DNA from 3 places in the Mesorhizobium sp. M0239 genome. Region 2 is predicted to be linked to each of the others. Evidence: riboswitches for the same ligand, from Rfam matches in the RefSeq annotation. Region 2 holds a riboswitch; each other region holds the start of a gene.
What was found. A riboswitch is a leader RNA that binds a small molecule or an ion and turns the genes downstream of it on or off. The one in region 2 is predicted to bind thiamine pyrophosphate.
Positions count from the first base shown of each region.

Region 1 (3,270 bases), on a different contig from region 2:
GATGCCCGGCCAGCTTCCCCCGCCGATCACGGCAAGCACGCCGGCGAAATAGCCGGCACGGCCATAAAGCGCCAGGATGCCGAGTGCTGCGACAATAGCCGGCAGCGCCAACGGCACGGCGAAGATCTGCAGGATGAAGGCGCGAGCGAAGAAACGTGGGTGCCGCGACAGAGCGCGCGCCACGAACAGCGCCGGGATGACCGAAAGCAGCGTCGAGAGCGCCGCTTGCCAGAGCGTGAAGCGAATGACGCGAAGCAGATAGGGATCGAAGGTTGCCCAGGCGCCCGAGAAATCATGGGCGCCCTCGAAAAGCAGGCCAGCAAACGCGCCGCCGATCAGCAGCGCGATTGCAGCGAGCGCGAGGGTGCCAGCGGTGATGCGGGGGTCAGACGCGCGTTGCACGCTGGACCACCATTCTTTCCATCGCGGCAATTACAAAGGATTGCGTTCCTTGGCGCCCCCCTCTGTCCTGCCGGACATCTCCCCCTCCAGGGAGGAGATCGGCCGTCACCCATGCTTCCGCTAGTCTCCAACGTTGCCGGACTATAACCAGCAACGACGCTGCCAATCTCCCCCCTTGAGGGGGAGATTGCCGGCAGGCCAGAGGGGGGTGGAGTGGCGCGAACATCAAAAGAACTCGCAAGCCTACTTGCTCATCACCGCCAGCCATTCATCGACCCAAGCCTTGCGGTTGGCAGCGACCTCTTGCGGGCTGAACAGCAAGGTCTTGGTCGGCTTGACCAGTTTGTCGAAGGCCGGATTGAGCGGCTTGTCGGTCTTGCCGGCCGGGAACATCCAGTTGGTCTCGGGGATGGCATCCTGGAATTTCGGCCCGGTCATGAAGGCGATGAACTTGGCCGCCAGCGGGTTCTTGGCCCCCGCCGTGGTGATACCCGCGACTTCTATCTGCAAATACTCGCCCTCCTCGAACGACGCTGCCTGATAGCGCTCTGTCTTCTCGGCGACCATGTGGTAGGCCGGCGACGTCGTGTAGGACAGCACCATCGGCGCCTCGCCCTTGGTGAACAGCCCATAGGCCTCGCTCCAGCCCGGCGTCACGGTCAGCACTTTCGCCTTGAGCTTGGCCCAGGCCTCGGGCGCCTTGTCGCCATAGACTGACTTGACCCACAGAAGCAGACCGAGGCCCGGCGTGGAGGTGCGCGGATCCTGGATGACGATCTTGTCATCGGCACTGCCCTCGACCAGCTCTTTCAGGCTTTTCGGCGGGATCTTCAGCTTCTCGGTGTCGTAGACGACGGCGAAATATCCGTAGTCAAAGGGGACAAAAGTATCGTCGCTCCAGCCACCCGGCACGTTGACATCAGTTACGCCGCCATGCGGCGCGAACAAGCCTGACGCCTTGGCATCGGCGGTGAGATTGGTGTCGAGGCCAAGCACGATATCGGCCTTGGTCGATGCGCCTTCCAATCTGACGCGGTTGAGCAGCGCGACGCCGTCGGCGACCGAGACGAACTCGACATCGCAGCCGCATTCGGCCTCGAACTCCTTCTTCACCACGGGACCCGGACCCCAGTCGGCGGTGAAGCTATCATAGGTGTAGACGGTGAGCTTGTCCTTGGCCAAGGCCGGTCCGGACAAGGCCACGACCGTTGCTGAAACAAGAGCGTATAAAAACGTGCGCATCGGCGCCTCCTTCGTTCGAATTGAAAGGAATTGAGGCGTCGGACTGTCCGAAACGTCTAATCCCTCCGCCGGTACAAACCGGATCAGGTTCAGCGGGTTGGCGAGACTGCCTCTCAGCCGGTCCGCGAAGATCGCGTCCGGCACCCCGTTAGAGCGTTTCGACACATAGGCCGGGCCGATCCCCCATGCAAGTGGGAGTTTGCCGCCTTCCGTTTCCCGTGCCGGGCTGGTAAGGGCCACACGATATGAGCACATTCACCATCCTGCTTGGCGGCGATCTCATCCGCACGCCACGGCTCGACCGCCAGGCCGAAGGCTCCCGCGTCATCGCCGCCGACGCCGGCATCGGGCATGCGCGGCTGCTGGGTCTCGTGCCCGAACTGTGGGTGGGCGATTTCGATTCCGTGCCAGCCGAGCTGCCTGACGATCTCGCTTCCGTGCCGCGCCGGACCTTCCCGGCGGAAAAGGACCAGACCGATGGCGAACTGGCCATTGCCGCCGCACTCGAGCGCGGCGCGACCCGCCTGGTGCTCGCAGGTGCTTTCGGCGGCAAGCGCGCCGACCACGCTTTCCTGCATCTGGCGCTTGCCCTGCGGCTGGCCGAGGCCGGGACTGATGTGCTCCTGACCAGCGGCGCCCAGGAAGGCATCCCGCTGCTGCGCGGAACGGCCGGCTTCGACTATGCCGATGGCACGCTGTTTTCGGTGCTCGGCTTTTCCGAGCTCGCCGGCCTGACCGTCACCGGCGCCAAATGGCCGCTGAACCACGTCAAGGTGGTGTTCGGTTCGTCGCTGACCATCTCCAACGAGGTCAAGTCCGACAAGACCGGGGGCCGCCTCGAAATCGCGCTCGGCCATGGCCGCGCGATGCTGCTCGCTCATCCCTATCCCTTACCTGAAAGCTGACATGGCCCCGCCTCTTCTCAACCTCGACGGGATAAAACTGACCTTCGGCGGCACGCCGCTGCTCGACGGCGCCGCCTTGACGGCTTCGGCCGGCGACAAGATCGCACTGGTCGGCCGCAACGGGTCGGGCAAGTCGACCCTGCTGAAGATCGCCGCTGGCCTGATCGAGCCGCAGGATGGCGAGGTGTTCCGCCAGCCTTCGGCGACCGTCCGCTATCTGCCGCAGATGCCCGACATGGAAGGTTTTGCCACCGTCCGCGCCTATGTCGAGGCCGGGCTTGGCCCCGCCGACGATCCCTACCGCGCCAGCTATCTGATGGAGCATCTCGGACTGTCGGGCGAGGAGCGGCCCAACGATCTGTCGGGCGGCGAGGCGAGGCGCGCTGCCCTTGCCCGCGTCATGGCGCCGGAGCCAGACATCCTGCTGCTCGATGAGCCGACCAACCATCTCGACCTCTCGGTCATCGAATGGCTGGAAGAAGAACTCATCCGCACCTCCTCGGCACTGATCGTCATCTCGCACGACCGCCGCTTTCTCGAACGTGTGTCGCGCGCCACCATCTGGCTCGATCGCGGCCAGACCCGCAGGCTGGACAAGGGCTTTGGCCATTTCGAGGAATGGCGCGACCTGGTCCTGGAGGAAGAAGAGCGCGAGCAGCATAAACTCGGCCGCCAGATCGTTCGCGAAGAGCATTGGCTGCGCTACGGCGTGACGGCGCGG
Region 1 covers NZ_JAMYSG010000013.1:158,303-161,572, reverse strand. Annotated here, with positions in the region: gene thiP (thiamine/thiamine pyrophosphate ABC transporter permease) at 1-402, opposite strand, end outside; gene thiB (thiamine ABC transporter substrate binding subunit) at 646-1,644, opposite strand; TPP riboswitch at 1,688-1,802, opposite strand; gene NKI99_RS16020 (thiamine diphosphokinase) at 1,890-2,549, shown strand; gene NKI99_RS16015 (ABC-F family ATP-binding cassette domain-containing protein) at 2,551-3,270, shown strand, end outside.
Region 1: another riboswitch for thiamine pyrophosphate. It lies ahead of thiB (thiamine ABC transporter substrate binding subunit); the one in region 2 lies ahead of thiC (phosphomethylpyrimidine synthase ThiC).

Region 2 (3,270 bases):
CCTTTGACCAAGACCTTCAAGACCTTCATGATGGCTCACGTGGCTGAGGTATGAGCGGTGCGCCGGTCTCGTCCGCCGGCAGGTAGAGATCGCCGCCCTCGCGGTATTTCGCCGCCATCGCCGCCATGCCCTCTTTCTGTGCCTCGGCGCGGATGTCGTGAGAGATGCGCATGGAGCAGAATTTCGGTCCGCACATCGAGCAGAAATGCGCCACCTTGTGCGCCTCCTTGGGCAAGGTCTGGTCGTGGAAAGACCGCGCCGTTTCGGGATCGAGCGACAGGTTGAACTGGTCCTCCCAGCGGAACTCGAAGCGCGCGCGGGAAAGCGCATCGTCCCTGAGTTTTGCCGCCGGATGCCCCTTCGCCAGGTCGGCGGCGTGGGCGGCGATCTTGTAGGTGATCACGCCGATCTTGACATCGTTGCGATCGGGAAGGCCGAGATGCTCCTTGGGCGTGACGTAGCAGAGCATGGCGGTGCCGAACCAGCCGATCATCGCGGCGCCGATGCCTGAGGTGATGTGGTCGTAGCCCGGCGCGATGTCGGTCGTCAGCGGGCCAAGCGTATAGAACGGCGCCTCGCCGCAGACAGCGAGCTGCTTGTCCATGTTCTGCTTGATCTTGTGCATCGGCACATGGCCAGGGCCCTCGATCATCACCTGGCAATCCTTTGCCCAGGCGATCTGCGTCAACTCGCCGAGCGTTTCCAGTTCGGCGAACTGCGCCGCGTCGTTGGCATCGGCGATCGAGCCCGGACGAAGGCCGTCGCCGAGCGAGAAGGAGACGTCGTAGGCTCTGGCGATGTCGCAGATCTCGGCGAAGTGCTCGTAGAGGAAGCTTTCCCGGTGATGGTGCAGGCACCATTTGGCCATGATCGAGCCGCCACGCGAGACGATACCCGTGACCCGGTCAACGGTCAGCGGGATGTAATGCAGCCGCACGCCGGCGTGGATGGTGAAATAGTCAACGCCTTGCTCGGCCTGTTCGATCAGCGTGTCGCGGTACACCTCCCAGGTCAGATCCTCGGCAATGCCAGCGACCTTTTCGAGCGCCTGGTAGAGCGGCACCGTGCCGATCGGCACCGGCGCGTTGCGCACGATCCAGTCGCGGATGTTGTGGATGTTGCGGCCGGTCGACAGGTCCATCACCGTATCGGCGCCCCAGCGGATCGCCCACACCATCTTTTCGACCTCTTCAGCCATCGACGATGTGACGGCGGAGTTGCCGATATTGGCGTTGATCTTGACCAGGAAATTGCGGCCGATGATCATCGGCTCGCTCTCGGGGTGGTTGATGTTGGCGGGAATGATCGCCCGTCCGCGCGCCACCTCGTCACGCACGAATTCGGGCGTGACGAAATCGGGCAGCGTCGCGCCGAAAGCCTCGCCGTCGCGCTCAAGCTTGCCGTGCAGGATCTCGCGACCAAGGTTCTCGCGAATGGCAACGAACTCCATTTCGGGTGTGATGATGCCGGCGCGCGCATAGGCAAGCTGCGTCACCGCCTTGCCTGCTTTGGCCCTGAACGGTCGGTGGCGAATGGGAAATTCCGGCGTCAGGCGTTCGCCCGCCGCGAATCCGTTGTCCTCCGGCCGGACATGGCGGCCGTCACAGTCCTCTACATCGCCGCGGGCCAAGATCCATTCGTGGCGAAGCCGGGCCAGGCCTTTTTCGATGCTGGTTTCGACAGCCGGATCGGTATAGGGGCCCGACGGATCGTAGACGGTGACGGGCGGCTCGCCGGCTGTCGGATGGACGGAGATTTCGCGCATCGGCACTTTGATCTGCGAGTGGATGGTGCCGGGCTTGTGGATCTTCCGCGAGGCGGGCAGCGGTCCCGTCGACACGGCGGGGGTAAGGGCATTCATCTTGAGGCTCCTTTGCTCATGCATTGGAGACCCAGTTCTGTGCCGGAAGGATGAAAAGACGCTTCTGTCGACCTGCCGAAACAGGACCTCGGGCGTAAACTCCCGCAAAGCGCTTGCACCGTCCCTACGCCAGTATGAACTGGATCAGGTTCAACGGGTCACTGCGCCGCGAAAGCCAGCAGTATCTCAGCCCCTTGCCGGGACTCCCCTGGTGAATGCCTCAAGTTGAACGGGCCGGGGTTGTCTTGTCAAGCGCATGTTCGTCCTGCGGCGGCGGTGGGCGGCAATCAAATTGGGCCCAAATTGGGCCGACGGCCTCGCCACGGGTCGCGGAGAAGTTCCGCGGGAGATAGGGCAGGTGTGGCCAAAGCTGCATTTGCCTCGTCAAACTTGATGTGACATTGACGTAGACGGAACTGCTGCGTTTCAAGGATCTTAAGCCGTCAATGCCTGATCGGAACAGAACTGGTGGGCCGCCCGAACGCCCCACAAACATCGTGCTCTCGATCACCTCCTATTGTCGCCGGAAAAGGGGTGATCGACCAATCGATCAAGTCGACGGCTCGCTGAAGGGCGCCCTCGGTTTCAGCACGGCTGGGCGAAGTGGCAATGACATGTCCAATCCAGTCTCGGAAATCCCCCTTCCTGACGATCGGTGTCTTGGGTTCAACATTCAATTTGACCTCGGCCACACCTGATATAGCAGCTGCCTGAGTGTCGCCACCAATCCAGTCCAGGGTGCCATCTTGATCAGGAAGCAGGAATCGCGCGGCCGCAGTATGCGAATGCTTTTTGCGCAGATCCCATTCCTCGCCAATGACAAGCTTGATGTGCTCGGTGACGAGGTCGACACCGTAAGCTAACTGGACCAGTTGAGGGTCGGGCGCGCCACTAAGACGCGGATTGACTTCAATGACAACTGGACCGCGTTTCGTGCACCGGAGTTCAATGTTAGTTGGCCCCCAGCCAAGGCCGAGAGCCCGCAAACAGCTCAGCGAAACATCGGCGATGCGCTCACGCTCCTGATCGGTTAGCAGGGCCGGATACGTCACCTCACGTATGACGAAATGGGGGAGGGGACCAAAGTCATTGGCGCAAATCGCAACGACCTCATTCCCCATAACATTAATGCTATAGAACGGGCCCTGTGCGAATTCTTCGACGAGTATTTTCGGTGTAGACCGCCATATGTGTTTTCCGCCCAATAGATAGGTCGTATGTTCGGCTACGTCTTCGAGGCTGCGGCACAATCGGACACCGATGCTGCCGCTGCCTACTGCCGGCTTAAGAATCACGGGCAGGCCGATCTCTGCAGCCGAGCTTTCTACCTCCGCCGCATTCGTTGCCAACCGATAAGCCGGTATTGGAACGCCGGCCTGCGCGAGGAGTTGGCGTTGCTTGAATTTGTC
Region 2 covers NZ_JAMYSG010000022.1:41,260-44,529, reverse strand. Annotated here, with positions in the region: gene thiO (glycine oxidase ThiO) at 1-20, opposite strand, end outside; gene thiC (phosphomethylpyrimidine synthase ThiC) at 26-1,861, opposite strand; TPP riboswitch at 1,965-2,081, opposite strand; gene NKI99_RS22475 (ATP-grasp domain-containing protein) at 2,305-3,270, opposite strand, start outside.

Region 3 (3,270 bases), on a different contig from region 2:
ATGCAATTGGCGCGATCATCGTGCCCGGGTTCCGGCGTCGTCCCACCGGTTTCAGCATTGGCAATTTCCGGCGAAGGCTTCAACGCAAGCTGCTGCTCAGGCGGTTTATCGGTAACACGCCTGTCAAGTTGATCGAATTTGGCCGCCCTTACGATTGGAATGCGCTTGGTCGGCAATTGTCTGACGTCCGCGCCGATGTGCTGGTCTGCTACACTTTGCCTGTCTTGATCCCTCAAGAGGTTCTTGGCCATTTTTCCAAAGGCGGGGTCAACCTCCACCCGGCGCTGCTCCCCGACTATCGAGGGCCCCACCCGATCCAGCGCTTGGCCGTGGACGGCCGGCATGCGGCTCATGGCGGCGTCACGCTCCACAAGATGTCCGCCGGTTTTGACGAGGGTGACATTCTCGGGCAGGTGCCGTTTTCCGAAGCTGACTGGACATCGAGAGAAGCCCTGGTCGACAGCACGGCAACCGCTATGCGGATTCTGGTGAGCGAGGCGGTGCCGACCTACTGCCGGGGGCTGTTGTCAGGAATGCCGCAACCGAAAGGCGATTTCGTCTGGGCGCGGCTTCAGCCCAGCCACCTGATAATCTCGCCGGCCATGTCGGTCGAGCATGTTGTACGGCTATGGCATGTGCTTGGCCTTCTGCCAGGCATCTATCTTGAAATCGGAACGCGCAAAGTCAGGCTGGGATTCCAGATCAGAAGGCTGGGGCCCTGCACAGGAAAGGCCCCGGTCAGGCGGTGGGGAACAGTGGAATTTGATCTCGCCAACGGTCGGGTCCTGTATTTTACCTACGGTAGAGTGCTCAAACGGCTGCTCAATTCGAAACACCTATTTTCGCGCCCGCCCGCCGGGAGACCCGCTCCAGAAATCCGGCTGTTCGGCAAAGCGAGTGCTGCGGACCAGAAAAACGGATGAAGTCGCTGGGCGATGCCCAGCGGCTTCATCCGTTTGCGACGTGGTTACTTGCCACAATGATTATCGTTTACCGTTGGCGCCGTCGCGTTACCATCGGCGTCCGGCTGCGCGCCTTGCGGGTTGGTCGGGCAATTCTGATCCGCGTTCGAATTCATGTCCCCTACCGTGCCAGTCGTGCTGTTGGTCGTGCCCGGGTCGACAGTGTCCGGCTCGATCGTATTCGGGGAAGCCGGCGTGTTCGGCTCAACCGTCACCGACTTGCCGCTGCCGCTTCCATTTGCGTTGTTGCTGCCGGCGCTTTGCGCCATGGCTGACGTGGCCAGACCAATGGTGAGAACCGAAGCTGCGAGGATTTTCATGAACATGGTTTGTCTCCATTTCTGTGAAGTCGTCGCTTATTTTCTACGAAAGTGATCGCGTTGCGACTGTGGGGACAACCGGTCGCGGCGGCGAAGGTTCCCGACAAAATTCCGCTCAGGCGCACCGTGACTGGCGCAATGCTTTTGGCGCAGTGCTCTGAAAAAACGGCTTTCCCTTGAACTCGAATGATGCTTTAAGGCGCACATCCACAGGGGTGCTCCGTACGGTCGGGGCTGAGACGGGGGCGGCAAGCCCACAGACCCTAGAAGCTGATCTGGGTAATACCAGCGGAGCGAGGCGGGCGATGTTTTGAGGCGCACAGATTTCCCTATACCCCATGACCGACGATTTCGTCGGTGTCATTCTTGGCGCGCTCGGTGCGCTCGATCCCTGGCGCGACAAGCTCAGGATCGAGACCGACGACATCTCGACCTTGCTGGTCGGGTCGCCCGAAGTGCTGTTTCCCGCCATGCGCGACCTCTTCGTGGCGGCGGCACGTAGCGGCAAACATTGCGTGTTGTCGGCCACCATCTCGCGCGGGTGCCCTGGCGAGCCGGATGATCCGATCTGCCGCTCCGATGCACTTGGCGGGCCTGTCGGGCCACTCGGCCCGCGCAAGGATGCGGCCATCGCGGCGGTGCGCAATGCTGCTGCCACCGGCCAGCCGGCGGCGGCGCAGTTCTCGCTCTATGTGATGGGCACCGACGACCACATGGACGAGATCTACGGCTGCATCGATTTTCTCAAGCAGTCCGGCGTCTATGAGCGTTCCAAGCATTTCTGCACGAAACTGCGCGGTGATGCCGGTGCGATCTTTTCGGCGCTGGACGAGGCCTTCTGCCGCTTCGGACCAGGCGCCGGCCACGTAACCCTCGACGTCACGGTCTCGGCCAACAGCCCGTCGGCTGTCTGAAGCTGCCGCCGCCTCCGCGCGGCCGTCAAAGGTTATCTCCCGTGGTCTCATCATCATTCGCTTCGCGCCCGATCGCGGGCCTTCTTGTCAAGGCAATGCCGGCCATGATCTCGGTCGGTTTGCTCCTAGTGGCGTGGGAGCTTTATGCCACCTATTCCGGCATCAGGCCGACGATACTGCCGGCGCCGTCGCGCGTTTTCGAGCAAGCGCTGCTCAATCGCCAGGCGCTGGCCGACAACGCCATTCCGACCATCGGCGCCACGCTGCTCGGCTTTGCCTGTTCGCTCAGCGCCGCCTTCGTGCTGTCGATGCTGGTCGACTTCTTCCAGCCGCTGCGGCGTGCGCTGTTTCCCGTCTTAATCGTCAGCCAGACCTTGCCGCTGGTGGCCATCGCGCCGCTGGTGGTGCTGTGGTTCGGCTTCGGGCTGGCGCCCAAGATCATGCTGGTGGCGCTGGTTACCTTCTTTCCGATGCTGGTTGCATTGGTCGAGGGTTATGAGTCGACCGAGGCCGAGATCGGGCAAATGCTGCGCGCCATGGGGGCAGGGCGCTGGCGCATCTTCGTGCTGGCACGGCTGCCTTCGGCGCTGCCCTATTTCTTCGCTGGCTTGAGGATCTCCATCACCTACGCCGTGGTCGGCGCGATCTTCGCCGAATATGCGGGGGCCGCGAAGGGGCTGGGCATCTACATGCTCAACGCCAAGAACAATTTCCGTCCTGACCTGGTTCTTGCCGGCGTCGGAGTGAGCGCTGCCCTGACCCTTGTCCTGTTCGGGTTGACTGTACTGCTGCAGCGCCTTGCGATGCCCTGGGAGCGGGCCGGCAAGGAAACCGCCGGGAAGGGAGCCTGGCGATGAGCCGGCTGGAACTGCGGCACGTGCGCAAGGCGTTCGGTCGGCTCGACGTGCTGGCCGATATTTCGCTTAGCGTCGGCGCTGGTGAATTCGTCTCGATTCTTGGACCCTCGGGCGCCGGCAAATCGACGCTGTTCCAGCTTCTGACCGGCGCCGAGCATGGCGAGGGCGAGATGTTGTTCGACGGCGCGCCGCTCGACGACCACGGCAGGCATTTCGC
Region 3 covers NZ_JAMYSG010000029.1:54,051-57,320, reverse strand. Annotated here, with positions in the region: gene NKI99_RS26280 (formyltransferase family protein) at 1-923, shown strand, start outside; gene NKI99_RS26275 (RodZ family helix-turn-helix domain-containing protein) at 968-1,288, opposite strand; TPP riboswitch at 1,484-1,597, shown strand; gene NKI99_RS26270 (YkoF family thiamine/hydroxymethylpyrimidine-binding protein) at 1,606-2,196, shown strand; gene NKI99_RS26265 (ABC transporter permease) at 2,292-3,053, shown strand; gene NKI99_RS26260 (ABC transporter ATP-binding protein) at 3,050-3,270, shown strand, end outside.
Region 3: another riboswitch for thiamine pyrophosphate. It lies ahead of NKI99_RS26270 (YkoF family thiamine/hydroxymethylpyrimidine-binding protein); the one in region 2 lies ahead of thiC (phosphomethylpyrimidine synthase ThiC).